DNA from 3 places in the Lysinibacillus sp. EB106-09-02-XG168 genome. Region 3 is predicted to be linked to each of the others. Evidence: riboswitches for the same ligand, from Rfam matches in the RefSeq annotation. Region 3 holds a riboswitch; each other region holds the start of a gene.
The links. Region 3 has a riboswitch for S-adenosylmethionine ahead of AC3WSO_RS20215 (Na+/H+ antiporter NhaC family protein). Riboswitches for the same ligand answer to the same signal wherever they lie in the genome.

Region 1 (10,148 bases), 3.5 Mb from region 3:
CAATGCCACGAACTATTTCGCCCTTTGCATCTTCCTTTGTTTTCCCACTTTCCTCACAAATGACTTCGATGAGCTCATCCTGTCTTTCTACTAATAACTGACGGAAACGATGTAAAACCTCAACCCTTTTTCCAATCGATGTCTTTTTCCATGAAGGAAATGCTGCCTTCGCTAGCTGAATAGCCTGCTTCACTTCATCTTTAGTTGCTAACGGAACTTGCGCAATGATCTCTCCTGTTGAGGGATTATACACGTCTGCGTAACGACCACTAGTGCCGGCTGTTTCAACACCATTGATAAAATGCGATAATGTTTTCATCCTTTGCTGAACTGTCATAATTTCCCCACTCCTCGTTTATAGTTATTCAAAATCCAACTCTTCCTTTTGGAAAATAGAGCTAGCTTCATCTACCGGGTTAGGCGACTTTTTCTTTTGTGTAACTAAATAGAAAATCATCACTACTGCCACTACAATGCATGTAAATAAAATTTGCGAACGCATCGATTCAATAAAGAACATAGCGATCAGTAATGCTGTTATAACCAAGATTGTGAAATACGTTAGATATGGGAATAACCACATTTTCACTTTTAATAGCTCGGAGTTTTCTTTCTCCATTTTCCGGCGCATTTTTAATTGTGAAAATGCAATGATTAAGTACAAAATCAATGTAATTGCACTACATGAACTAAGTAAAAACATAAACACTTTATCTGGTGAAACATAGTTCATAATAACGGCAATATAAGAGAAGAATGTCGCTGTTAATATGGCATTAACAGGTGCACCCTTTTTATTTAATTTTAAAAATGCCTTTGGGGCCTCCCCCTTCTCCGCTAAAGAAAATACCATTCGAGATGTAGCGTAAAGCGCAGAGTTTAAGCACGATAAAACCGCTGTTAAAACAACAAAATTCATGATTTGTGCAGCTGCGGGAATTCCGATGTAATCCAACACTGCTACATAGGGACTTGTTAAAATATCCGAGGAATGCCAAGGTAATAATGTGACAACTACCGATATCGATCCCACGTAGAAAATCAAAATACGCCAAGTAATTGAATTCGTAGCTTTTGTCACTGCTGCTAACGGTTCGTCAGATTCCCCTGCCGCAATGGCCACAATTTCTGTGCCCATAAAGGAGAAAATAACAATAACTACCCCCATCAAGACAGCTCCAAAACCATTCGGTAAAAAGCCACCCTCACCGACTAAATTAGCAGTACCTACTGCATTAAAATTAGGTGCGATACCAAAGATAATAAATGCACCAAGTCCAAGAAAAGCTATAATACTCGCAACCTTAATAAGAGAGAACCAATATTCAAATTCACCAAAAGCTTTTACGGAAAGGACATTTGTTAAAGTAAGTGCGACGGTTAATAAAAGACTTAGTAACCATAAAGGAACCCCATCATACCAATATTGAATAATTGCAGCTGCTGCAGTTGCCTCTAAAGCAATGGCAACAACCCAGAAAAACCAATATAACCAACCAATCATAAAACCAGCCCACGGACCAATGGCTTCATGTGCGTAATGCGCAAAAGATCCACTTGTTGGATTGACAACTGCCATCTCTCCAAGCATTCGCATGACAAGAATAACGATAATGCCAGCAAATATATAAGATAAAATTGCGCCAGGGCCGGCAAGGTTAATTACTGAGCCACTTCCCATAAATAGACCCGCTCCGATAACCCCCGCAATCGCGATCATCGTCATATGCCTTTTCTTTAACCCTCTCTGTAAATGCGTTTGTTGCTCCATATTCAGCTCACCTCTTTTATTAGATTGGATTACCGCTTACAAAAATTTTACATGTTACATAGAAACGAAGGTATAGACAAACTGTAAAATTCTATGCATTTGTTTTAAACATAATGTAAAATAGACTAAACATTCTAAAAATACAGTATTTAAGTTAATTTCAGCAAAAATAATACATCAATGAGAAAACTAGTGATACATCTATGTGAAAAGGAGGCGGGTAAAATGAGTCAATTTAAGCTTCAAGTGAAGGATGTATTAGAAAACACATACTTCCAAAGTGCGGAGGTCGTAGCTGGTAAGGATGGTTTATTACGAATTGTAAAGTGGGCCCATGTCATTGAAATTATACAAGTAGATAATTTTCTAGCTGGTGATGAATTAGTTTTAACAACGGGGATCAGCCTTCAGCACAGCATCGAAAACTTTATCTTTTTCGTAGAATCCTTAATCGAAAAAAATTGCGCGGCGCTGTGCATTGAATACGGGACTTCCATACAGACCATCCCGGAAGTGATTGTAGCTCTTGCTAACCGTCATAGTTTCCCTATTATCGTTTTTCATGACACGGTTCCTTTCGTCCGTATTACACAAGATTTACATAGTCAAATTATGAATCAACAATATTTAATGATCTCTACTTTAGAATCCTACTCCCAAACATTAAATAAAAATGCTCTATTAGGGCAAAATGCAGAAGAAATTTTACAAAATATGTATCATGAATTAAAGACACAAATTATCTTTTCCATTAAAGGTCGAGAGCCTATCTTTTTTCCAAACATGACACATACTAAGCGCCGACAACTAGTTACGCTGGAAAAGTCAGCACCCGTGGTTAAAAATGAGCCTATCTTTATATTTGACCAACATTATGCAGATTTAACGCTCTATAGAGAGGATGGTCTATTCTCAGAGTTTGAATTACTTATTTTAGACCGTACAGCTACTGCCTTAGCACAGCTGTTAATGAGAGAATTTTATATTGAAGAGAAAAGGGACATTGAGGATGCCTCTATTTTAGGGGATTGGATCGATCAAAAACTATCAAGAGAGGAAATTTACAAATTTATCGTTACCTATCATTCTAACTATAAGCTTTCTAGCGGAGCTGTTTTTATGTTAGCAATGCCTAATGCAGTCTCTAAAGTACAAGAGGATATTGTCTACAGCAAGCTCTACTATCGAAACCTTTTTGAGCAAAATGGATTTATACCATTTCTATACGAAAGAAAAAGCTATGTCATTTTTATTTTACTTCATAAGAAAGATAGTAAATCGAGCCGCGAATTACTAAATACATTAGTTTCTTCCCTGCTGAAAACCGATTTTTATAAAAAACAACTGTTTCAAGGGTACCAAGTAGCCATTGGTAAAGTCGTTGCAGATGTAGAGGAAATACCGAAGAGCTATCAAACTGCACTCGAAACATTGTATATTTGCAGTAAAGTACAAACTACATCTTATTTTTATGATGATTTACATTTGTATCACCTCATCTATAAATTACAGATGCAAGTAAATTTGCAAGAAGTGATTCAAGATTATTTACAGCCGGTTATTGAATACGACAAAAAATATAATAGTAAGCTATTAGAAACGCTGCAAGTATACTTACAAACGAACGGCTCCAAACAACAAACAGCTAACCAACTGTTCATCGTACGCCAAACGCTCTACCATCGTTTAAAAAAGCTTGAAAGTCTCTTAGGGAAAAATTTCATGAAGGGGCATAATCGAATTACGCTTGAATTTATGTTGCTCGCCAATTCTTTAATTGAGGATAAAAACTAACTGCTAGTTTATGATTGATCAGCGATGTTGCATGAATAGCACGCTCAGAGTCGCTATGAGCGTGCTATCAGATTTTAATTTTCGCTAACTACTCCACTATATAATGATGGTCTGCGGTCGTCATAAACTGGAATTCTGCCTCGTACTTCATCGACAATCGAAAAGTCCACGTCAATGACAGCTACTTCCTCGTCTTCTGCACCAATCCAAAGCACTTCGCCCCACGGTTGAATAATCATTGATTGACCATTAAAGTTTTCTACTTTTCTCGATATACGATTAACAGCGATCACGAAGCATTGATTTTCAATGGCACGTGCTTGCAGCAATGTGTTCCAATGATCGATACGTGGCGTCGGCCATTGTGCCGGCACGAACAATACTTTTGCGCCCTCTAAAGCGTGTGCACGTAACCATTCTGGGAAGCGAATATCATAGCAAATCACCCCTGCAGCCTCGATATCACCAAGGGCAAAGCGATTCATTTCATCCCCAGCTTCTAAATATAAATGCTCGTCCATCAAACGGAAAAGATGTGCCTTGTTATATTCACCAACTAACTCACCGTTGCTATCAAACGTATACATCGTGTTGTAAAATTTATCGCCCTTCTTCGTTGAAACAGAGCCACCAACAATATGTACACCAAGCTCTTTTGCTAAATTTGATAAAAATGCTTTCGAACGCTCTCCATCCACATCTGCAAGCTCTGGTAATTTTTCAAGTGCATAGCCTGTATTCCACATTTCCGGTAGCACAATAATTTCTGCACCTTGTTTTGCCGCTTCACGAATCTTGTCCTCCGCACGAGCAAAATTTTCTTCTACTTTGCCAAAGCCTACGTTTAATTGGATACAACCAATCTTCATTGCTATTCCTCCTCTAGAAAGTACTATTCTATATTTATACTACAATAAATCAACCTTACTTCCATGGTTTAAGCTCAATATTCAGATTGATATTTCACCACTTAATACTTGAACTGCAGAACCCGCAATAGCAACATCTTTTATTTTAGGTGTAACGTACAATAATCCACCACGTTTTGAAAGTTGTTTGCTCACGATGCTTTCTTTTGATAATTTTGCACACCAGTAAGGTCCTAGTGCACCATGAGTGGAACCATTTACATGGTCTTCATCAATGCCTTGTGCTGGAGAAAAGAATCTTGAAACAATATCAATCCCCTCACCCTTAGAACGACTTGTAATACAAACGCCACGTACAGGGAACTGATTCATCACATGAAAATCAGCTTTGAAATCTGCAATATACTTTTCGTGACTTAGCTCCACTATATAATCCAATTCTGTTTTCCCTACATATATTGGTTTCATTCCAAGCCATTCTTCAAGCTCCACAGGACATTCAATCTCTTCTAATTGATACTTTTGAATTGTTATTTCAACTAGTTCATTCAACCAAATTGTTTGCAAAGGACCACTTAAAGTTTGGAATGTAATTGAAGAGTCGACAGGTACAATCCCTTGTTTCCAAAGTAAAAAAGCGCTAGCGATCGTTCCATGTCCACAAATCGGTATTTCCTTTGCCGGCGTAAACCATCTAAGAAAAAAATCATGCCCCTTCTTTTGGACAAAAGCTGTTGTTGGTACGGGAATCTCCTGAGCAATTTTTTGCATTGTCGACTCAGGTATTGCTGGATTAAGTAAACATACCGCTGCGGGATTTCCCTTGTAAAGCTCTGTAGTAAAAGCATTGATGATAAAATACGAGACTTTGTTCATTTTTCCTCACCTCATATATTATTAGGCTCTAGACAATTACTAAAAAAAGTAATATGATGTGCATCATATCTTTAATAATTATTATATTCTGAAAAAGGTGGACGTGCATGGAATTCTCAAAAAAACTACAGCAACTCCCAACTCAATTTTTTGCAGCACTTGTGCAAAAAGTAAATGCCGCTCTTTCTGAAGGGCGTGATGTTATCAATCTTGGTCAAGGTAATCCAGATCAACCCACTCCTCCTCACATTATTAAAGCATTACAGGAGGCAGCAGAAAATCCTCAAAATCATAAATACTCTCCATTTCGTGGCATAGCAGAATTGCGCCAAGCAGCAGCAAGCTTCTACAAACGTGAATACAATGTTGACATTGATCCTGAAACAGAGGTAGCTATTCTCGGTGGTACGAAAATTGGTCTTGTTGAACTACCGTTAGCGGTTTTAAACCCCGGTGATACAATGCTGTTACCCGATCCTGGCTATCCAGATTACTTATCAGGTGCCGTATTAGGCGATGTGGATTTTGAAGTCATGCCACTTTTTGCAGAAAATCATTTCCTGCCTGATTATAATGCTTTATCCGATGAAGTAAAAGAAAAGGCGAAGATGCTTTACTTGAATTACCCGAATAACCCAACTGGTGGTACTGCAACACTTGAATTTTTCGAGGAAACAGTACGCTTTGCAAAAGAGCACAACATTATCGTATCACATGATTTTGCCTACGGAGCGATTGGATTTGACGGCAATAAACCTATCAGTTTCCTGCAAGCTGATGGTGCAAAAGATGTCGGTATCGAAATGTATACATTATCCAAAACGTATAATATGGCAGGCTGGCGCATTGGTTTTGCAGTTGGTAACCCTGATATTGTTGCAGCCATTAACCTTATTCAAGACCATCTCTTTTGTAGTCAATTTCCTGCCGTGCAACAAGCCGCGGCAGTTGCACTTACTGCTTCCCAGAGTTGTGCGGATAAGCTAAGAGCGACTTATGAGCGTCGACGAAACGTCCTGATTGAAGAAGCTCAGCGAATCGGTTGGCAAGTAACGGCACCGAGAGGCTCTTTCTTTGCATGGCTCCCTGTTCCATTAGGTTTTACGAGTGAACAATTTGCCGATTTATTGCTCGACAAAGCTGATATCGCTGTAGCTGCTGGCAATGGCTTCGGTCAATATGGCGAAGGCTATGTACGGGTTGGTTTACTTGTTAGCGAAGACCGCTTACGTGAAGCGATTAGCAGAATTGAAAAACTAAGCTTATTCAGCTCATGAACAGTTCAATCCCCCTACCTAAGTAGACTCTATCGAAAAACTGTTCCGTTAGCTCAATCTTGCTATAGGAACAGTTTTTTATTTCTCTATCTTTTTTTGGGTTGCTCAACCCCTTCTTCTAGCAGATTCTTTTCCAGCTAAATAGTATAATAAAATAAAAAATTTAAAAAATTTGATTGACTTACCTATATCCTATAATTTATATTAGTTCTATCGGATTTTCAAAAAAATATTATAAATCTCTTATCAAGAGTAGCTGAGGGACTGGCCCTATGAAGCTCGGCAACCTCCTTTTTTAAGGAAGGTGCTAAATCCTGCAAACGATATCGTTTGAAAGATAAGAGAGGACACACTTTTTCATGAGCCTCTCTTAATTTTTTAAGAGAGTTTTTTTTATCTTCATTTACATGAAGATAAAAGCCTCCGGCGGATGTCATGGATTTTGAAATGAACGAATTGTGAAGGCACAATTCAAAATCCGGACGCATTGTTTATCTGTGCGAAAGCGACAGCAACAAGTGTTTTCTGTGCGAAAGCGAAGCGACAGCAACAAATGTTTTCTCTGCGAAAGCGAAGCGACAGCAACAAATGTTTTCTCTGCGAAAGCGAAGCGACAGCAACAAATGTTTTCTCTGCGAAAGCGAAGCGACAGCAACAACAATTACGCCAAGGCAAAATTGATTTTTTAAAAGCCGATAAAACAACTTTGGAGGTATGTTTCATGAAAAAGAAAAACAAAATTTTATTAGGTTTAGCGAGTCTCACATTAGTAGCGGCATTAGTAGGCTGCGGTACTAAAGAAGATAAAGGTAGTCAAGGTAAGGCTATTAATGAAAATAAAATTGTAGTAGGTGTAACTTCTGGTCCACACGAACAAATTGCAGAGGTTGCAGCAAAAGTTGCCAAAGAAAATGGCTTAGAGGTAGAACTAAAAACGTTCTCTGATTATGTTTTACCAAATACATCGTTAGCCGAGGGTGATCTTGATGTAAACAGTTATCAACACAAGCCTTTCCTCGATGCATTTAACAAAGATCACAAAACAAATTTAGTACCAGTAGGAAAAACAATTTTAACTCCTATGGGCATATACTCCAAGAAATATAAATCATTGGATGAAGTTCCTGATGGTGCTACATTCGGATTACCGAATGACCCAACGAACGGGGCTCGTACTCTATTTGTCCTTCAAGAGGCAGGTATCATTAAATTAAAAGAAGGTGCAGACTTAACAGCATCTACTCGCGATGTGGAAGAAAACAAAAAGAATTTTAAATTCATTGAATTAGAGGCTGCACAAATTCCGAAGCAGCTTAGTGAAGTAGATGTGGCAGCTATTAATACGAACTTCGCTCTTGATGCTGGTATTGATCCTAAAAAAGACTCCATTCTTTTAGAATCTACTAACTCTCCATATGTAAACTACATCGCGGTACGTTCTGAAAACGAGGATGACCCAGCGATTAAAAAATTTGTTGAAGCCTATCAATCTGATGAAGTACGCAAATTTATTGAAGAGGAATTCAAAGGTTCTATCATTCCAAGCTGGTAAGTAACGATGAAGGGCCTTTCATAATTTGAGAATCTGCGAGACCCCTATAGGAATGCTAGCAGATTCTTGCTTTATAGAAGGACTTAGAAAGGAGATATCACAGTATGATTCAATTAGAAAATATAACAAAAGAATTTAAAACTAAAAAAGGTATCGTCAAAGCAGTAGATGGCATTAACCTACATGTCAAAAAAGGTGAAATTCATGGGGTTATTGGCTACAGTGGTGCAGGAAAAAGTACCCTTATTCGCTGTGTTAATTTATTAGAGCGACCAACAACAGGAAAAGTATTGATCGACAATGTAGATATTACTTCACTTTCTCTAAACGACCTTCGCGAAACACGTCAAAAAATCGGCATGATCTTCCAGCATTTTAATCTCTTGAAAACAGCGACCGTTTACAACAATATCTCGGTACCATTAAAGCTTCTAGGCTATAACGACTCTGAAGTGAAAAAACGCGTTGCAAAATATGCAGAAATTGTTGGCCTAACAGAGAAATTAGATAGTTATCCTAGCCAGCTTTCGGGTGGTCAAAAGCAACGTGTCGCTATTGCACGCGCCCTCGCCCAAGAGCCTGAGATTTTACTCAGTGATGAAGCAACAAGTGCTCTCGATCCTGAAACAACTGACGCTATTCTTGAGCTTCTCTTAAAAATTAACCGTGAGCTTGGCATCACTATTTTACTTATTACACATGAAATGAATGTTATTCAAAAAATTTGCGATGATGTATCCGTTCTTGAATCAGGGACGGTTGTGGAATATGGCTCTGCTATAGAACTATTTTCGAATCCTCAGCATGTAACAACACGTAAGTTTTTAAATACCATTTCTCAACGCAATTTATCACCGTCCCTTATCAAGCAATTAAATGTCTCAGGAAGTGTTATTCGTTTAACATTCCTTGGTGAAAGTACCGGGAAACCATTACTTGCAGAAGTGAGCAAAGTGTATGATGTACAACCAAATATTTTAACAGCCAATATCATTGAATTAAAAAACGGCATCGTCGGTAATATTGTCGTGCATCTACACGGTGAGTCGCATATCGTAGAAAAAGCACTTAAGTATTTTACAGAAAACGGGGTAGGCGTTGAGGAATTAGGAGGCGAATTAAATGAATAACATTCAAAGCTTCTTTGCAAATTGGTCAGATGTTATTGGAAAATCTATTATCGAAACGTTCCAAATGGTTGGGATTTCATTATTCTTTTCTATTTTAATTGGGATCCCTTTAGGGCTTTTAATCGTTTTAACTCGCCCAGGGCAATCGTTTGAAAATAAATTTCTCTATCAATTTTTTAATTTATTTATTAATATTGTTCGCTCGGTTCCGTTCATTATTTTACTATTTTTCATTTTACCGTTCACGAAGCTAATCGTTGGCACAACTATTGGTGTAAAAGGTGTTATTGTGCCGCTTGTTGTTTATACAGCGCCATATATTGCGCGACTTATGGAAACCGCGCTTTTGGAAGTTGGTCCAGGTGTTGTGGAAGCTTATACAGCAATGGGTATTAAACGTCGTCACATCATTTGGAATGTCTTACTACGTGAGGCTCGCCCATCCATTATTTTAGGATTAACAATTGCCACAATCGGTCTGATAGGAGCAACAGCAATGGCAGGAATGGTTGGTGCCGGTGGCTTAGGTGATCTTGCATACCGTTACGGCCATTTGCGCTATGAAGTCGATGTGATGTATGCGACAGTGTTTATCTTAATCATCCTTGTTCAAATTATTCAATCAATAGGTAACCGCTTTGCTACGAAACTAAAAAAAGATTAGTAGGAGGATTACGATGACAAAGACAACACATAGCGATCTACTGTTAAAAAATATAAATGCACAAGCCCCCTTCCCTATTTGCTTTGCCGATTTAGAAAAGGCAGCTGTAGAAAAAATGGAAGCTGGTCCATTTGGTTACATCCATTCAGGCGCTGGCGGTGAGCAAACACTACGAAATAACCGTGCAGCCTTTGAAAAGCACTCTATTATTCCAC
Region 2 (10,148 bases), 1.5 Mb from region 3:
CAGATTTATTAGTATGGCTTAATTTATTTGCTTTCGGAGGACTAGAGGCAGTCTTTATTTGGACCGTCGTTTTAGGACTTTATTGGAAAAAGGCCAATAAATATGGTGCGATTGCGTCAATGATTTCAGGGATGACCTTATATATTATCATTGATCGTTTTTATCCTTCTGTCTTTGGCATGCATACTGTGACAATTCCAATTGTCGCTTCCTTATTGATATTTATTATTGTTAGCTTATTAACAAGTCATAAATTTAAAGATGAAAAGTTGTTTATTTGACTTATAAAACGCCGTAGAGATTGAAAATCTACGGCGTTTTTTTACTGTAGACAATTAGCAACGGATAGACTATTCAAAATCGTGGATAGAACCCTCGAAAACGTGGATAGACGTCCAAAATCGTGGATAGAACGTTCAAAGTGATGGAAAGACCCTGCGAAGCGACGGATAGAACCCCGAAAATCGTAGAAAGAACTACTGAAACGACGAAAAGTCTCTCCGAAATGAAGGAGAGAATGCCCAAAAAAACAAAGACGCCGTAGAGCTAGATATCTACGGCGTTTTTTATGTAATCATAAGCATTTTTAGTGAGCAATGTAATCGTTACGATAATAAACAATACGCGAACAAAGCCGCTACCTTTTTTAATCGCCATACGAGAGCCTACAAATGCACCGGCAATTTGAGCTACACCCATCAGTAAACCGTAGACAAAATGAATTTGACCTAAGTAGGCGAACATTAAAAGGCCTGCAAAATTACTTGCTAAGTTTAAAAATTTGGCATTTCCTGCTGCCTTTAAAAAATCGAAGCCTATTAGTAAAAAGCTGAAAATTAAAAATGAGCCAGTTCCTGGACCAAGAAATCCATCATAAAAACCGATGCTAAATAACAATAGCATGAATAAAACTAAGTGCGTAAACTTTAAATTTTTGACCGAAGCTACTGAACCCCAGTCTTTTTTGAAGATTGTATAGACTGCAACAGCAGTAAGCATTATTAGCATAAGCGGTTTTAGTAATTCAGGGTTTATTAAATGTACTGTCCATGCACCAAAAAGGGATCCTATAAAAGCTAAAGGGAAGTATTTGATAACCGAACGTATTTCTAGCTGACCAGAACGATAAAAGGAAATGGTTGATGTTAAAGACCCCATTGTACCAGCAAGCTTATTGGTTGCTACGGCTGCTGCTGGATTTAAACCTGCAAACATGAGGGCGGGTAATGCTATTAAGCCACCGCCACCAACGACCGCATCTACAAAGGCTGCTAAAAATCCAAAAGATATTAATAAAATGACTACATTTAAATCTACTTCAAATAGCATGTTTACACCTCTTTAAATAGTTACTACTGAAATAGTAACTAAATTTCGTGTAGCTGTAAAGACTAATTTTTTCGTTGGCGTATCTTCATACCCTTCAACTATAATAGAGGAAATGGAGGGATTCGATGGAATTATTAATCGCCCAATTAAAAGAACTGGGATTCACAGAATATGAAGCAAAAGCTTATACGGCACTCGTACAAAATAGTCATGTTAGTGCTTATCAAGTAAGTAAAAACTCCGGTATCCCACGTGCAAGAATATATGACATACTTAATGTACTTGTTGAAAAAGGGTTAGTACTGAAAGAAGAAACTGCAGATCAAACGACATACTCTTCCATTCCTGTTGCTGTGTTTTTACAACAAGTTGAACAACGCTGGCAATCGAATTTCACGTCGATTAGTGATCAATTAGAAAAATTAGAAGTAAAAGAGCAGGAAGCGGAGCATAAGGTTGTTATGCTAAAAGGAAAAGAAGCAATCGTCAATTATTGTCAGTCGTTATTACAAAAAGCGGAGAAAAAAATATTATTATCAATGTGGGAAGATATGTATGAAAAATTGCGAGAAGATATACATGAGGTCTCTCAGCGTATTCCGGTTCATGGCATTACATTGTATGTGGATGAAAATGTTGCATCGATTGACCAGCATCGCATTACTCAATATACGAGAAATGCTTCCACACCACATTGGTTCATTCTCTCTGTAGATGGTCAAGAGATGATTTATGGTCACTCACCGTCCAATCAAGAAACGGCTTTTATAACAAATGACCCTGTGCATATTTATTTACTAGAGGATTATATATGGCATGATGTGCTTGTCAATCGATTGTTAAAGCGCGATGATGATATGGAGCTTGAGGAATGGATTACTAAAGAGCGTAAAGCTTTTTTTGTAGAGTGAAAATAATAAAAGAATCTACAAGCCATCATGTACAGATGGCTTGTAGATTCTTATTTTATTTGTTATATAAGATTTTTTATCTTAATAAAAAACTTTATCAACATTATATTTAGCACGGAATGTATTAACCGCGTATGTTTCGTAAATTTCACGTTCCATTGGATCATCTACTTCATATACTTCAATTTTGAAAACTTCATCACGGTGATTTTTCATCGGTGACACATTGTCTTCAAAATGCTTTTTAATACGTTGACGAATTTTACGTGCTTTACCGACAAATAATAGTTCATTCTGTTCATTGTAGAATAAGAAAATGCCGCCATTTTCACGTGTGATTTTATGGAAATCAATAAAACCGAAATACGGTGTGATTGGTACATCACCTGGCTTTAAATCTTGTTCGCGTTGGCGAATTACTAAATCTGGTTTTGGAAAATCAATTTTAATCAAACTTTTCACGTTCCTCTCTGTTACTAAAGGTATATGTTAACATAATTACAGCTTGTTTACCATAAAATATATGGACTTAGCTTCAATATTAGTTTTAAACAAATTACGGTATGACATGCATGGTTAATAACAAAATATTCTATGTATTGTTGATATTCTTAATTGTTCATGTTACAATTCTTCTTAATTAAATAATCTTATCAAGAGAAGTTGAGGGATTTGGCCCGATGACGCTTCAGCAACCTCTAACAAAAGTTAGAAAGGTGCTAATTCCATCAAAGGATTTGTCCTTTGAGAGATAAGAGTGAACGTGGTAAAAATCCTTCTCATTCTATCTCAAATGGAATGAGGGGGATTTTTTAATTTCATCGAAAAAAAACTTTACGCAAGGCCTATGTATGGAGACTAAGGCCAATAATGGGTTAACAGAGAGAAATATAAGAGAGGGGAATGCAAGATGCCAATTAATATTCCAAAAAACTTACCAGCTGGAGAACATTTACGTGAGGAAAAAATCTTCGTAATGGAAGAGGATAGAGCGAAAACTCAACAAATTCGTCCGTTAAATATTTTAATCTTTAATTTAATGCCAGAAAAAGAAAAAACAGAGCTGCAATTACTACGTTTATTAGGGAATACCCCGTTACAAGTGAATATTACATTTTTGAATACTGCTACGCATGAATCGAAAAATGTTAGTAAATCACATTTACAATTATTTTATACGACGTTCGATCAGATTCGTCATCGTCGCTATGATGGCATGATTATTACGGGTGCACCAGTAGAAAAAATGCCGTTTGAAGAAGTGAACTACTGGCAGGAAATTTCAGAAATTATGGACTGGTCCAAAACAAACGTAACATCGGTTCTACATATATGTTGGGGTGCTCAGGCAGCGTTATACCATCATTACGATATTGGCAAAATTGGGCTTTCTGCTAAATGCTCAGGTGTATATTCTCATGTCATTACGGATTTAACAGTTGATTTAGTACGCGGCTTTAGTGATTTGTTTACGGCACCACATTCTCGTTATACGTCTGTATCGATTGATGAAGTACGTAACCACCCTGATTTACGATTGCTCTCTTATTCAGAAGATGCTGGTGTTTTCATTGTGCAATCTAAAGACAATAAAAATATTATGATTACTGGTCACCTTGAATATGATGCGACAACTTTAGCGGATGAATATAGTCGCGATGTTGCGAAAGGATTAGATATTGAGGTGCCGGTGAATTACTTCCCTAATGATGATCCAGCAAATGAACCGATTAATACGTGGCGTGCCCATACACATTTGTTATTCTCGAACTGGTTGAACTACTATGTTTATCAAGAAACACCATATGAATGGGATTTTGTTGATCAAATTGAATATCATATTTAATGCCTTAGAAAAATGATGACCTTGATATTTTAGGGTCATCATTTTACTCATCTCCGTTCCGGCTTGGTGCTTTACAGGGGCGTCCAATGAGCCACTTTGCTTTTGGCAATAACCAGACTGCTGTTAATTGTCTGGCGATTATTTATTCTTATCACTGTTTGGCGTATTTCCGGTATCGCTATCATTCTGTGTAGAATTTCCGGTATCGTTTTCACTTTTACTTTGTGTAGTATTTTCGGCATTACTATTACTTGCACTTTGAGCAGGATTTTCATTATTGCTGCTACTTGTGCTTTGAGAATCATTCCCCCCATTGCTGTTACTATCACTTTGAGTAGAATTATCGATATTGCTGCTATTTGCACTTTGAGCAGAATTGTCATTATTGTTACTACCTGCACTTTGAGAAGCGTTACCGCCATTGTCGCTACCTGTATTTTGAGAAGGATTACCACCATTGCCGTTACAATCGCTTTGAGTAGAATTATTGTTATTACTCGTACTTTGAGCAGAATTGTCATTATTGCTACTACCTGTACCTTGAGAAGCATTCCCGCCATTGCTACTACTATCACTCTGTGTTGTATTTCCATTTTGATTTTGCGAACTACTATTACATTGCGTATTATTTCCTTGATTACCATTGATTTTACGAATCTTGGCGACAATTAATAATAGTAATGGTAATAAAATCATTAAAATCAAGGAAAATATAGGCCATATATCTCTATTGTAAATATCTGAATGAATAATATTCGGATGAACAATTTGTGAAATTCCAAGGATAATCATGCCGAGTGGAAAAATGAGCGGTCGATGATTTTTAATTTTACATAATTGTGCAATCCCGATAACGGCAGCATAAAAATACATAAAAGTTCTAATGAAAATAGTGATAATCCACATGGCGGCCATAATCACTTCAATACGCTGTAAAAAGTTACCGATTGAAATTCTTTGGGCTAATGCATAGCTAGGGTATGTCCGTGAAGCAGTATTTGTCGGGCCAAGGACAAGGATTGATAGTGTGATGATCATTATTAAGACAATTCCTCCCAAAATTGCGCCAATGTAAAAACCTTTTTGTGCAGATTTTTGGACGTTAACTGCGGAAGGGAAAATCATTAATAATACGACAAGTGGGAATGAAAAAAGACTTATAAAACGAATTATACTAAAGAATAATGATTTTTTTTTTGTTTCCAATATTGGCTGTATATTTTCAATCTGGATGGAAGGTGCAATAAAAACGACAAAGAAAATAAAAATTAATAAAAATATTGCAAATAGTATTTCTGCAGAACGGGCAAAAACCTCAATTCCTAAAAATGCAGCATAAATAATGATAATACTGAACAGAAATGCAAACGCCATCGTGGGCGTTTCTGGCATTATTTCCGTTTTCATGAAAATTCCAATGAAATATAATAATTCTCCGGCAGAAAGTAAAGATATAAGAATAAAGCCAATGGCAGTAAATTTTCCGAAAAAACGACCTAATATTTTTTCATTAGCTTCTACAAATGTAAGGGTAGGCGTTTTATTTCCTAAAGTAACGAAAAGCTTTAAAATAGGCAAACTTATTACGACACCAATGATCGCTGCAATCCATGCATCTTGCTTTGCTTCACTTGCTACACTTGCAGGGATAATTAAAATGGCTGTACCAATTGAAAAGAGAAGGGTAATGATCATAAATTGTCTTGAACTAATGATTTCTTTTTCCATCATGAACTACCCCTTTTTCTTAACATAATATTGCCTTATTACTTTGTCAGTGAGACGATGTAATCTTTAATAGGTGAAAAAATAAAGGTAATCAAGTCTAATGGGCTTGGAATTTTGATGTTTAATAAGATCGCAATATTTAATGCGGTACCAAGCAATAAAAAAATCGAAAAAATAACGAGCGTTTTCGTTTCTTTCTTTTTTTTTAATGTTGGAACGTAGGTAAAAGCGATAACAGCTGTAATAATTAGTATGAATATTGTCATGATCATAGCTTATTTTCCCTCCGGTTTATTCACTAATGAGTTTTCCATCGTTCCTAATCCTTGCGTGTTAACATGTACGTCAACTTTAACTGGTATCTCTTGAAATATGGTTAGCCAATCTTTTTTTATTTTTTTCCACTCTTTAGGATTTGTGCGGTGCAGTGCTTCGCCAAATCCAAAAATATCGACCCGATAACTTTGCTGAACTGTACTGATTGTTTTTTCGATCCGTTTTTTTATAAGTTCTTCCGTTTTTTTATCGATGTAGTGAATCGATTTTTCTTTTGTAAGGTCTATATCACATTCAACTTCTCCGACATTTTGGTTTACATCTATAGAAACATTGATTTTGGGAGATCCATTTTCAAATTTACCTTTTATTTTTGTCTTTGAGTGCGTAATTTCAGTGGATAACGTACCTTCGTTAGGGCAAGCAATAATTTCAATTGTACTTTCTATTTTGTCCTTTAAAAAACCTAGACTTCTACTCTCATCTTCTGTTAAAAGCCCAATGTATTTATCTTCTTTAAAAACAGCTAAGCCAGCATATTTCAAGACCGTAGAAGCCTTTGATTTTTTAACATTCCTTTCCTCCATTCCTACACTTTTATCTCCATGAATTTCAATAGCAGACATAACTACGCTTGTTTCTTTGGTATTTAAAGTATTAATTAATTCATCAATTTTAATGGATTGGGTTGTACCCCAAGATTTCTCCGACGTTCTAAGAGAATTTAGCATTTTAGTAGCTGGTACTTTTTCGATAGGTGTTAATACATTTAAAACTTCTTCGGCAGTTGCTTCATGAGCAACGATGACATCGAAATCATTTCTGAATTCATGATCTCTTGAAATTAAATCTAACGGCTTGCCCATTCCTTCCCTAGCTAATTCATCGCCGAGCACAACTATTTGAAGATGAGAAAAATAAAGTTTTCGAGCTGTTACGGTTGTCATTTTTCTAATGGCCTCAAAAACCGTTGCACCTTTTGAATGATAGGTAATAACTGGTGATCGTCCTGAAGCAGGCTGTTTGGAGGAGATTTCACCAGGAATTACAACTTGAACAGTTATGTCATATTCATTATCTACTTTATCTATTCCTAATGCTGCGACAATTGCTAATTCATTGAGTTCACGCTTACTCCAACACCCACTTAAAAATATAGTAAGAATCATTAGTAAACATAGTGCCTTACATTTTGACATAGTTTATTCCTCGTTTACACATTCTTTTGATTCCTTTTTTTTGCATTAAAATATTTATGCCCTCGGACAGTGTTTTTGTTACTAACTAAGCGTGGTCGAGTCAATAAAGCTCTACGCGGAAACAACACAAGTGCATCCTTTTGATCCTTTAAAATTAATGGGCCGAATGGACTTAAATATGGGACACCGAAAGTTCGTATGCTGCATAAATGTAGTAGGATGATCATCAGGCCAAACATTAAACCAAATAGTCCAACGATTGCTGATACGATCATTAATGGGAAACGAAGAGCACGAACTGTATTGGATAAGCCATAGGCAGGGAACAAGAAGCTACAAATGGCTGTTAAGGCTACAATAATGACCATTACTGCTGATACAACTCCTGCTTCTACAGCAGCTTGGCCGATTACTAATGTTCCGACAATCGACACGGCTGGTCCAATGGTTCTTGGCATGCGAAGACCTGCTTCTCTTAACACCTCAAAGGCAATCTCCATAATGAGTGCCTCAACAACGGCAGGGAAGGGGACTCCTTCACGTTGAGATGCAATACTGATCAGCATCGGAGTCGGTAGCATTTCTTGATGGAAGGTGGTGATTGCTACGTAAAGCGATGGTGCCACCAAGGCAAGGGCAATTCCAAAAAATCTCAAAATGCGTACAAGAGAACTAATCATCCAATGCTGATAATAATCTTCAGCTGATTGTAAAAAGGATGTAAATAATGCTGGCACAACGAGGACAAACGGTGAACCGTCCACTAAAATAGCAATTTTACCGTCTAATAGCTCACCAGCAATAACATCAGGCCGTTCAGAATTATAAATAGTAGGGAATATAGTGAATTTGTTATCTTGAATAAAATCTTCGATGTAGCCGCCTTCTAAAATACCATCAATATTAATACGATCTAATCGGGCTAGAACCTCTGCTACTATTTTCTCGTTGGCAATGTCATTGATATACATAACTGCAACTTCCGTTTTTGTTACTTCACCGACAATCCGGGTCTTGATCCAAAGATTAGGACTTTTAATTTTTCGACGGAGCAGGGCCGTGTTCGTACGTAATGTTTCCGTAAACGATTCCCTAGGACCTCTAATAACCGACTCTGTGGCTGGTTCCATAATGGCTCTATCTTTTGCACCTTGTGTACTTGTCACGATACCAGTTGAAGATTCATCTATTAAGATGACCGTATTACCCTTTAAAATAGAATTGTACAGTGCTGAAAAATGGAAAATATCATTCACATCGCCGGCTGTTAAACAAGAATCTCTCAAATATCGAATAATCTTTTCTATTTCTGTATCTTGATGATCTTCAATATCAAGCATTAGTTTATCAATCACCGAATTAGAAATGCTTATTTTATCGGATAAGCCATCTATATAAATGATTGCTAACGTATATTGTTCAGCTTTTCCAATCGTTATTTCTCGTATGACAAGGTCATTACTATTCCCAAGTGTGTTTTTAATCAACTTTAAATTTTGAGAAAGTGAACTATATAGTTGGTTGTTATTTTGGGAGGTATCAGCAATTTTAGAAATAGACATGTTCTTTCCTCCTCAAGTTTTTACATAAATATAGAATGTACAACTTTGAGAGAAGATAAACTAAGGTTGGAAGTGATTTCATAGAAAAAAGCAGTGTTCCTTTCGTATAAAGAAAGGAAACACTGCTTTATTTTGTATACGTATATTTTAGTTCGTCATTAGTAGCATCCACATCTACATTTAAATTGTGGTCATTGAAGAACCATAAATCTTTTTCATCAATATAGTAGGTCACATCGTCAATAACTGTCTTTACACCAATTTCGATTGGTTCTTCACGTGTCATACCAAGAGAAAAGCCTTCGTGAAAAGGACTGGAACCACCATATCTAGCATAAAAACGAATCGTATCTCCGGATTCTACTTCCATTTCTTGTTTAAACCATTGTAGGGCTTTATCTGTTAGTGTGATATTCATTAGAATGCTCCTCTCTTCGTTACAGCCATTTTACCTTTGGTTCAGTACCATTTTTAATGCGGGTAATATTTGCTCGGTGACGATACATGATAAAGGTAAATAAACAAGCTACTAAAATACCTAACGCAAAATCACCTGTAACAAAATAATAAACGATTGAATAAATAAGTGCTACTAAAGCGGCAATCATCGAAGTTAAGCTTACAATCTTCGTTATTTTTAATGTTACAACAAAAGCGATAAATAGTAAGATAAATAGAGGCCATGAATAACCTAAGAGAACGCCTGCTGATGTTGCTACCGCTTTCCCTCCGCGAAAACCTGCAAAGATAGGGAACATATGGCCAACAACGGCTACTAGTCCAAGAATTAGCGAGTGAATGGAGACGTCAGAGAAGACAGGAAGAGCTACAAGTAATACGGCTGCTGTACCTTTTAAGACATCCATAATTGTTACGACTATTCCCGCTTTTTTTCCTAAAATACGAAATGTGTTTGTCGCACCTAAATTTCCACTTCCGTGTTCACGAATATCCGTTTTATAAAAAATTTTGCCTACCCATAATCCTGAAGGTATAGAGCCGATTAGATAAGCACATAAAATAATAAGTCCATTTAGCATAGCTGGACTCCTTTCATTCATTGATTATTACTTGGTACTAATAATATGTAATAAATATTCTACACTTTTTCTCTACAATCTACAATGACATGAAGGAGATTTCTTCGTGTATCTTGAATTCATTATAAAAGATAACTATTTTTCAAGGATTTTAATATGTATTTGATTATATGTTAGGGTTTTTGACATGATTCATGTTGGCAGTATGAAAGCCCTTTCTAGAAATATAGGTAAAAAGGCAATTTTGTCAATCATCC
Region 3 (10,148 bases):
CCGTTTCATAAGCACATTCATGGAATTTAGAATAATCTTTTCTTTTGCTTGTTTAACATTTTCTATACCTTCAATTCCTGCAAATGCACCTACATCTTTGTAATTCTCAGGTTTTATAACTAAACAATCGGATTGCTTGTCGTATGTTATAGATGGTCCTAGGATTACACCCACATAGTTTAAATCGAAGCCCTGAATTGTATAAATGGAGCCTGCTTCTTCTATAGTGGAGCCCTTTTCTGCCCAGGTGTATTTCCCATCTGTTATGTTCCATGGAATTTTATAATTGCCCTTATCTTCCGTTATATAATAAATACCGCCGTCTTTCTTATGTAAATAATCAAATGTTGAAACAACTCGACTCAAACCACCATCATTATTCTTTTCAATAATCGCTTTATGCATTTTTTGTAAAGAATCAAATATCGTCAGCTCATACTCTTTATCGTTAGGAATAGGAGAAATCTTTTTATTTTTAAAATGGTCAATCCATTCAATTACCTCTTCGTTTGCTCTCATACGGAATTGATTTTTTAGTTCGTATTTCTCATAATCACTTTGATGCAATAAAGCTTCCAAAGTAGCTTCCTTCCAAAAGCTTTTAAGTTTCAATACTTGGCTTTCATCATAAACAACTACAACGATTTTCGCCAACTTCATAAGCTCTTCAAGCTGATTATTGTCTGTAAAATTATTATATGTGTCTGGCCTAGTTAACAATAAATGTCCTTCATCCACTAAAATAATGTCAGCCTTTTCGCCTGATTTTTTTAGACGATTAATTAAAGGTGTAGGTCTATCAAAATTTTTAGCTTTTAAAAATTTTAATTTAGAAGCTATAGTTTTATATGTTTTGAGCATTTCATCATGATTAACAACCAAATAATTTTCTGAACCACATAAATGTGATGTAACATCTGAAGACAGTTCCTGTATAGAATTAAATATAGAACTTAACACCACACTTTTACCTGTCCCCGCTTCACCTTGAATCAAGAATAAAAATGATTTATCTTCTTCTGAACGAGAAATGTTTTGCTCGCAAATTTCAATAACTTTTTCCTTTAACTCTAATTGTTCTACTGACAACTCCTTAAAAGGTGAAAGCTTAAAAACATCACGGTTTTCAATTACATGCTGTTCATTATTAACAATCCCTTGATCTACTAGACGTTCCCAAATTCCTTTAAAAATATCACGGTCATAAAACTTTTTATTGTAGTAATTATGTGAAATATTATTTACCGTTTGGCTCTTATTTTGTAGCTTATATTTTTGGTCTCCTAGAAAATAATTAATAAGCTTCGTCTCTAAATGAAACGTAGCAGAACGATTAAACTCCTCATGATAGATTAAATGCATCTCATCTAATTTCTGACGTTCCTTTGTTTTTAAATGTGCACGCATTCGATTTTTGAACGCTACTGTTTCCCCAATATAAGCCTCTTTTTGATCCTTTAAAAGATAAATGACTGGATAATTTAAATAGCTCTCTGTGTTATTGATACTTTTTAAGCTTTTTTCATTAAATGGCCATGTATTAATTTCAACTGTATTCACCTTAATGCCACCTTACTTACGATATAGATAAACTTATTTTAGCATATTATTGAAACTAGTTTGTTTTGCTGTTAAATCAGAATCTGCGTATTAGTATTATGATTGAATAGCCCTATTTCAGTGCGGACTGTATTTCCTGTTACTTTGAAATAAAGTTTAATTAAAAAATGTTGCAAATATAGATGTTTTATTATACTATTTCATTATTGTGCAAAAAATAATATGTTTTTCTTCTTATCAAGAGAGATGGAGGGACTGGCCCTATGAAATCTCGGCAGCGGAACTTTGTATTTAAGTTACTGTGCCAAATCCAGCAAGCAATGGCTTGATAGATAAGAGGAGTGTTTTATAGATATAAGACCTCTTCTTGTTTTCAAGAAGAGGTCTTTTTTTAGAGAAAAATGGACAAAGACGTATCCATTTTTTAATTTTTGGAGGTAGAACAATGAAGAAAGAAAATCCATGGGCGCTAATCCCATTTGTTGTTTTTTTAGTTTTATTTATTGGTTCAGGGGTTATTACAGGTGATTTTTATGCCTTCCCTGTCATTGTAGCCATTGCCATTTCGGGCGCTGTGGCTCTGGCAATGAATCGAAAAGAATCGTTTTCGAATAAGGTTGATATTTTTTGTAAAGGCGCTGGTAATTTAAATGTCATGCTGATGGTTGTTATTTTTCTATTGGCTGGAGCCTTTTCAGAGGTAGCAAAAGGCATGGGGGCAGTAGACTCCACTGTTAACTTTGCTTTGTCAGTCATTCCACAAAACCTGCTTGTCGTAGGCTTGTTCATCATAGCCTGCTTTATCTCCCTATCAATGGGGACTTCGGTAGGAACAATTGTTGCTCTGGCGCCAATTGGAGTTGGGATAAGCGAGCATACCGACTTTTCTATGGCTTTAGTAATGGCGGCGATTGTTGGAGGTTCGATGTTTGGCGATAATTTATCCTTTATTTCAGATACAACTATTACTGCAGTTCGTTCACAGGGCGCACAAATGAAAGATAAATTTAAAGTGAATTTTTGGATTGTGTTGCCGGCAGCTATAGTAACGAGCATTATTTTAGGGGTTATCACAATGGGTGATACTACCGCACAAGTAGAGCATTTAAGCTATAGTTGGGTAAAAATTGTTCCCTATGTTTTGGTTATTATTTTTGCGCTAATTGGAATGAATGTTTTCCTTGTTCTTGCATTCGGGATTGTTCTGGCCGGGGGTGTTGGCTTAGCGGATGGCAGCTATCAGTTAATGGACCTTTTCCAAAAGATTGGCGAAGGAATGTCAGGCATGTATGAAATGGCATTTCTTGCAATCTTAATCGCTGGAATGGTGGAAATTATTAAGCTTAACGGAGGAATTGACTTCCTACTTCACCTTGCGACACGAAGAATTAAATCAAAAAAAGGTGCTGAATTTGGGATTGCAGGTCTTGTGGGCCTAACTAATTTATCTACGGCCAATAATACAATTGCTATTTTAATTGCTGGTCCCCTTGCAAAAAATATTGCTGACCAGTATGGGATTGAGCCAAGAAAGTCCGCAAGTATATTAGATATTTTCTCCTGTACGGCCCAAGGTCTTCTGCCATACGGAGCCCAATTCCTAGCAGCCGCAAGCGTTGCGGGAATATCGCCAGTGAGCATGCTGCAGTATTCTTTCTACCCGATTTTGATAGGAATTTGTGGGATTATCGCTATTTTAATTGGATACCCGGCAAAAAAGAAAGCCTGAACTTAATCAACATTGAACTTACATTGAAATAATCCAATCGTTTTGACAAAAAGATTCTCAAAACGATTGGATTTTTTAATTGGGGCTATTCGTTTAAAACAGAAAACGAAAGGAATTTATCCATTCCTTCACTCTCATTATTCATCTATACTTAAAGCCGCTGTTATGACTGGGTTTTCAAGACCACTCTATGTATGGAGACGGCGGGAGTCGAACCAACCGTCTCAAAGTACTGATATATCAATAGCTGCGGGGGCAATTGAATTTTTTGACTACGCTTTTGACTACGTTTGATAAAAAATACGTTGCGGGGGCATTTTTGATGTTTAACATATTATAATATAAATCTCATTCTCCCTCTAAATACATAAGTTTATCTAAATCAATCCAAAATAACATTTTTGTAACAGACCCCTCAACTAATAAAATACAAGAGATATAAAATTTTCTCGAACACCCCTTACTAGGGTGGAAGGTGAATTAGATTGAGTGCTAATTTTTAAATTACTAACATAACTCCTACCATTATTTATCCTTCTCTCTTTTTAGTATTTAATTCGGATCAAAGGTTTGAATGAAGCGCTAACCAGCAAATTACTCCCTTTTCCTTTTTGTCAATTTATTAAAGCAATAAAAAAGAAAAACCGACATTCAAATTAATGAATATCGATTATATTGACTTGAATTTACGTTTTATTTGATCAACTTAAGAAAGTTAAGTATTGGGTAAGTTCTCAATGATTTTTTCAATATCGGAAATATGCTTTTTAGTACTTTTTTCAATTGATATTAACTGTTCTGAATATCTTTGGAAAGATTTTTTATACATCACACTAATATATGACTCGATAAAATGGAAATCAGGTTTCCCTGTTGTGTCGATAGGAATCTTAACATCTAAACTTTCTATAATGTCACCGCTTATTGAAGTCCATTGTTCCCCTCTAGTAAATTTCACATTTAAAAGTGCATTTTTTTGAATAGCCATCTGGAAATATAGTAGAACATTTTTCGAAAAATTTTCTTTCTTCTTAATGACTAATGAATGAAGCCCCGCTGTAAACATATCTTTCTGATATAACAAATAGCCTGCATAACCCATATCGGCAGTTACTAATTCATTTTCATAAACTTTTCTTTCAATAGGGGATGTAAAATAACCAATTCCATTATTTTTCAGAGTCGCTGTGGAGACTGGCAAACTATAAATATCATTCTTCTCAACTGAACGGTTTTCAGGCTTAACATTTACCCCACGTTCAACCTCGAAGAATTCTGAAACTTTAAAGGTTCCATACTCTTTAACTTGAGAAATTAGTGACTCCTCTTCCAGTGAAATTAAAATATCCTTTTCCTGTAAACCAAGTAAATCCAAAATCCCACGTTTTTTTTCTAAAATCACAGTCTTCTTTTCTTGGCTTTCTTCCTTTATCTTTTCAACATATTTCGGAATAATAGACTCTATATAACTCTCCATATAACCCCAATTGATTTCATCGCTGTCACCAATTACTGGAAGCTGGAGTGAATCTTTTTTTATTTTAGTACTACTTACACTATCTCCCCAACTATATTTATGCCTTAAACCTGCCTTAATTATGCTCACTAAAAACAAATATATATTTCGAGTCATATACTGTCTTTCTTTTAAATATAAAGCTAAATTATGACTATCATTAGAGAAAAAATCAGATTCTTGATAGGATACAGTAAAAGTTTTCCCCCCAATAAAAATACACTTGCCCTTATTTATCTTACGTTTATCATGTTCGATGTGGGCTTTTACGCCATTGTTAAACTTTGAAGCAGTTACGTAAGGAACAGTCCCCTCCAAATCCATGATTTCAGAAAAAAGAATTCCTTGGGTATTTTTAATTTCAAATAACTTAGGAATGCTAAATGTCTTCCACTTCATCAAAATCACCACTCTTTTCCCTTAGAAGAAATTCCAAATAACTACCAATACTTTCAACAAAATCAACTTCAGTTGGTGTAATATCTGGTTTATCTTTATAATCTTTATACATGTATTTTTTTTCTTCTATCTTCACATGTAAAATTTCATCAAAATAGTTGTGATATTTTGAACCTGTAATTGTAGAATCCATACGACAACCATCTTTAATATATTGCGTCATCAACTCAAAAAGTAAATCAGTTTTCTTACTTGGCATTCCTTTTTGTGCACCCATTGTAAAAACTTCGTCTTTTAATAACTTAATAAAGGTGATAACATCTTCTCCAAATTTTTGAGGATATCCTGCTTCAAAAACAAAAATAGCCACATCAGTTCCTACAGTTTTATTCTTTGTTTTAAACTGTCCCAGTGGAAGGTCAATAACCACTTTTAATCTATTGTTTGCAAAAATCTCATTTACAACATTTACGTTTCCAACTGTAAAAGTCTGTTTTGGAACAATAATTGAAGCCATTCCGCCCTTTTCTATATAGCTTAATCCATTTCGAATATACTCTACTTGATGCGTATATGGTGGATTAAATAACATTTTAGTAAATTTAACTCCTGCAAAAATTTCATCATAACTCTTTCCAGAAGATAGATCCTCTTTTAATAAGGAGTCTCCTCGGAAAATATGGGATTTCCCGTCACCATGTAACATCATATTCGAAACACAAGTTGCGAACATATTAGCATCATATTCAACACCCCAAAGTTGTTCCTCTTTAACTTTTTGAATAGCATCCTGCTTTTCCTTAGAAGATAAGTCTTTTCTTTTTTCAATTCTGTTTTCCATTTCGTGCATGGCAGAAATCAAAAATCCACCTGACCCAACCGTTATATCTAAAACATAATCGTCTTCATTTACATCAATAATTCTAGACATAAATTTAGTCAAGTGACTCGGAGTTAAGACAATATCCCCTGCACTCCCACCGATTTGCATATATTTTGTGAATACATCAAATAAATTACCCAACAAATCTATATGAGTACTTTCCTTCATCAAATCGACAACTGAATATCCTACCGCCGATTTAGTCTGTAACTCTTTTGCAACTATATTTAAAGGCATTCCAAGTTCAATGCCCTTTTTATCTTTTACAGGTTTCTTCATCTCTGGTGCATCTTTAATAAAACTGAAACTAGTAAGTAGCTGTTCTTTTTTTTCTTCATTAAATTTAGTGCTAGGCAATGCATTCTTTATCGTGTTGAATAATAAATCCGCACCAGTATCATCATCAAACATTGAAACAATTCTAGGATTATGATTTATTCCAATCAATAAACCACAAACTAAAAGTAACCTCTTATATGGGTCTAATTTCAGAGCAACGTCAATCTGCTTCGATAATTTTCCACCTACACTTTTTATATGAGTCACATTTTCTACACTATCTGGAGAATTTAAACGCAGCAACTTTGAATTGATGAACTTTGCAATTTTGTCCTTAGATAACTCTTCCCAATCCATAAAATGGTCTAAGTAGATCATACCTACTTCATCAGTCACCTGATATGTTTTTTTTGCATATTTATCTATAACGCTGTCCTTTTTATATAAATATATTCCTTTGGATTTTAAACTTTCTCCTGCAACTCCGATAGCTAGAACTTCTTTAATATCATCGGTTTTTAATATTAACTCCTTAGCGTAATGATAAACATCAGTCATAGCATATTTATACAGTCCGTTAGTATCACTCATTGCGTTAAAGCTTCCAAGATTTTTTTCTTCATCTTTGTCTTCAATCAATAATAATCGACGAACTTTTTGCCTATTCTGTTTTCCTTCCGAAAAAATAACAAATTCTGGTTGCATAACAGATTTTTTACCAGCTTTTGATAAATAGTTTTCACCTGTATTAGGTTTTATAATCTTAGTACCATTACTGTTAATACTATACTGATAGTTCATTTCATCATCCGAATAACCAATACTTCTTAATTTACTCATAACTTTAATATCTACTTGCGATTCCGCCATCATTTTCCCTCTTTTTCACTCTTTATTTATTATAAAATGCATTGGTTCATACTTTCCTTAAGAATTAAATTAGTTTTCTCCATTTTTTTATCCTCTTATATCTCCATTTTCCTACTTAATAAAGCACTTTTGACAATAAGACGAATAACAAAAGATACGGTAACATATGATACATTCGGTAAATAAAATGGCAGTTCTTTCTTCAAGTCATGAATACCATCTATTGTTTCTTGACTTAGGTCTAAATTTGTTTTAACTCCAAATTTTTCTTGTCAATATTATCTTTTAGGGTAAAAGGATTTTTGATGACCTCTTTCCAATCACTATTCTTCGTTTCTCGATATGCTAGATTCACTACTAAGCCATTTGTTAAATTTAATCCATTGTACATTGGTTCATTTTGCAAAATGTCCTTTAACTCATTTATTCCGCTTTTTGTTTCTCTTGCTAATCGCACTCCTAGCCTTATCCTGTAACCCTCCTGAAAACCAGTTGTATCTATTATAGCAAATTCAATTCATAATGTACTCTTAGGATAGGGACAAAATTACTACCAACCTATACATTATTTTTATTTTTCCAAGCATCGAATTACCCCACCGTGAAAGCTTTTGGTGGGGTACCATTTAGTATTGAGTTTTTTATCCCATCTACAACATTCATAATGTTTTCAAATTAGCGTAAACACTTCATTTTTGTTTTCTGACTCTATAATCACAGGTGACTTAGATGTAATATCCTACAGCACACCGTTAACGTGTATCTATATTATTTCAAATTACAAAAATGGTATAGAAAAACAGCTACTATTAACTAGAACTAGCCGTTGGTAGCTGTTTTTCTTTATATTAATATCTATGTTCTCCTCAAACTACTAATCGAATTTGATTAAAAATTGATTCTAGTGCTTCTGCTATTGATTTCAATAACCATTACTTACATTTAACTAATTCCCCAAAAAGATGACTGCACGGTTTTTGCATGTTCTTTCCTTGGAACATACTTTAGACTCTTAATTAAATCATTTTTTTGCATTAGTTCTTGTTTAACTATTTGCATTTTTCTCTAAACTGCCCATAACACCAATTATAGGCAATATAACAATAATCGTTAAAGAAGTTTCTCCTCCTAAAACTTACTATCAATAAAATTAGCTTCTTTAAAAAATATATTATAAAAGCAATTTCATCTATCATAACATATGCAACATATAAATTACCCTCTTTAATGGGGCAAATTCCCAAACGCCATTTTTATTTCACTAGTTCTCCTAGCAGTATATCGCTTTTGACAAAATTAAAAAGCACAGACTCTAAGGACTGTGCTTACCAAACTTATAAAAATGGAATTAACGATACTTTTGTTTAATTAGTTCTATTTCATTTAAGTGCTTTTGATATAAACCATTATAAATAACATCTCCACATTCTTTTGAACAGAAGCGGTATAAATCCGGTACAGGTTGCTGTGAAAACGATATTGTAAAACCCCAGTATTCATGATGAGTCTTACTAGATACCTTTTCATCACAATTGCTACACTTAAAGCCCCACCCTCGCTTCAAATCTTTTCTAAATTCTTTACATTTATAACTTTGTTGTAAATTTTCTAGCGTTTGTTCATGTTCCCATATTGTCCAAGCATCAAATTGTTCATGATCCATTATTCTATCACTCCTCTAATATTTTTCTGGCTGTACTTATACTACCCCCACTCAAAAATAATATCAATAGTATATTTTATTTTAACGAAAAATTATATCTATAGTATATGGTTATTGAATCATTTCTCGTCAATCCTAATGATGAGGTGATTACATGACGGATTTAACAAAAGTGGTTGGGGAGAGAATCCGCTTCTTACGTAAAGAACGTGGACTAAGCCAAGAAGAACTAGCATATCGTGCTTCCTTGCATAACACATATATTGGTCAACTTGAACGTGGAGAAAAGAACGCTACAATTGAGAGCGTTGCAAAAGTATGTACTGCGTTAGAAATTACATTAGAAGAGCTATTTGATGATAAAGAAGAAACCCATCCAAAAATGCTTAGCTTTGAGTTAGAGGAAATTGTACGTCTGTTAGAAGGTCGTTCTAAGAAAGATCAAAAAGCTGTTTTAATGTTTATTGAGACTTTAATCGCTTGGAAAGATAATGAGTAACTGTTGCACAATAACTTTATGAGAACAATTTATTGCGTATCGGTGCATCTACAACTTTTGAAAACGCACCACACCTCTGCATTTTTTGCTATCAAGAGAAAAACACTAAGTCAATAAAATACATTTCTATTGGATTTGACGTATAAGTTACTAAAGTTATCGTAGATTTCTACGGTAAATATAGTAGATTTACAGTAGATTTCTATTGGATTTCTACGGTAATAAATATGAAATAGAACTACAATTACTACTTATTATCCTGAAGTATGTACAGTAATAAATTCTTTGTGTACAACTATTCATACTACATATATCAATATATTGTGTAGTTATTGTAGTTGGTACTTTAAACTCCCTGATACGAATGTAATTTCAGCTCTTATTTCTTGTGTAGTGGTAACTAAAAAGCTGTAGCCACATCTATTGTGAACTACAGCTATTTCTATTCTAATTATGTGTTTCTAGAAATGTAAACGTACTTCCCAGACCTCCTTCTGAATATCTAATTCTTCCTCTAGTCTTTGTGTATCAATAACATAGCTTCGAGTGGATTTCCCGCCCACAGTTCTCGGAGACGATGTATGCAATACAAAGCCTGATTGTGACTGATTTTCTTTTAATAAATTTTCAATTTGCTTATCAGAAAAGCGCTCATCTACATAATCATGTTCCTTCATGTACTTTCTTACTGCTGGGAGCCACATTTCTCTAGCAATAGTTAGCTTATTTTGCGCAGCATTATATTCATAA

Region 1: linked by a shared signal. The riboswitch ahead of AC3WSO_RS03305 (MetQ/NlpA family ABC transporter substrate-binding protein) and the one ahead of AC3WSO_RS20215 (Na+/H+ antiporter NhaC family protein) in region 3 are both predicted to bind S-adenosylmethionine.
Region 2: linked by a shared signal. The riboswitch ahead of metA (homoserine O-acetyltransferase MetA) and the one ahead of AC3WSO_RS20215 (Na+/H+ antiporter NhaC family protein) in region 3 are both predicted to bind S-adenosylmethionine.

Annotation. Positions count from the first base shown of each region.
Region 1 is NZ_JBYTDN010000003.1:467,189-477,336, reverse strand. Features, by position in the region: gene AC3WSO_RS03335 (CoA-acylating methylmalonate-semialdehyde dehydrogenase) at 1-337, opposite strand, end outside; gene AC3WSO_RS03330 (amino acid permease) at 362-1,771, opposite strand; gene AC3WSO_RS03325 (PucR family transcriptional regulator) at 1,997-3,565, shown strand; gene AC3WSO_RS03320 (carbon-nitrogen family hydrolase) at 3,640-4,434, opposite strand; gene AC3WSO_RS03315 (PhzF family phenazine biosynthesis protein) at 4,516-5,310, opposite strand; gene AC3WSO_RS03310 (pyridoxal phosphate-dependent aminotransferase) at 5,418-6,587, shown strand; SAM riboswitch class I at 6,828-6,931, shown strand; gene AC3WSO_RS03305 (MetQ/NlpA family ABC transporter substrate-binding protein) at 7,309-8,139, shown strand; gene AC3WSO_RS03300 (methionine ABC transporter ATP-binding protein) at 8,244-9,269, shown strand; gene AC3WSO_RS03295 (methionine ABC transporter permease) at 9,262-9,933, shown strand; gene AC3WSO_RS03290 (alpha-hydroxy acid oxidase) at 9,947-10,148, shown strand, end outside.
Region 2 is NZ_JBYTDN010000003.1:2,484,051-2,494,198, reverse strand. Features, by position in the region: gene panF (sodium/pantothenate symporter) at 1-281, shown strand, start outside; gene AC3WSO_RS13060 (TSUP family transporter) at 547-1,329, opposite strand; gene AC3WSO_RS13055 (TrmB family transcriptional regulator) at 1,455-2,240, shown strand; gene AC3WSO_RS13050 (nucleotide excision repair endonuclease) at 2,322-2,693, opposite strand; SAM riboswitch class I at 2,888-2,998, shown strand; gene metA (homoserine O-acetyltransferase MetA) at 3,151-4,086, shown strand; gene AC3WSO_RS13040 (GerAB/ArcD/ProY family transporter) at 4,225-5,814, opposite strand; gene AC3WSO_RS13035 (hypothetical protein) at 5,853-6,086, opposite strand; gene AC3WSO_RS13030 (Ger(x)C family spore germination protein) at 6,090-7,289, opposite strand; gene AC3WSO_RS13025 (spore germination protein) at 7,304-8,851, opposite strand; gene AC3WSO_RS13020 (HesB/YadR/YfhF family protein) at 8,979-9,269, opposite strand; gene plsY (glycerol-3-phosphate 1-O-acyltransferase PlsY) at 9,289-9,891, opposite strand.
Region 3 is NZ_JBYTDN010000003.1:3,972,952-3,983,099, forward strand. Features, by position in the region: gene AC3WSO_RS20210 (DUF2075 domain-containing protein) at 1-1,560, opposite strand, end outside; SAM riboswitch class I at 1,792-1,899, shown strand; gene AC3WSO_RS20215 (Na+/H+ antiporter NhaC family protein) at 2,006-3,289, shown strand; gene AC3WSO_RS20220 (restriction endonuclease subunit S) at 4,005-5,204, opposite strand; gene AC3WSO_RS20225 (HsdM family class I SAM-dependent methyltransferase) at 5,185-7,236, opposite strand; gene AC3WSO_RS20230 (hypothetical protein) at 7,478-7,693, opposite strand; gene AC3WSO_RS20235 (hypothetical protein) at 8,585-8,899, opposite strand; gene AC3WSO_RS20240 (helix-turn-helix domain-containing protein) at 9,054-9,398, shown strand; gene AC3WSO_RS20245 (DUF927 domain-containing protein) at 9,860-10,148, opposite strand, start outside.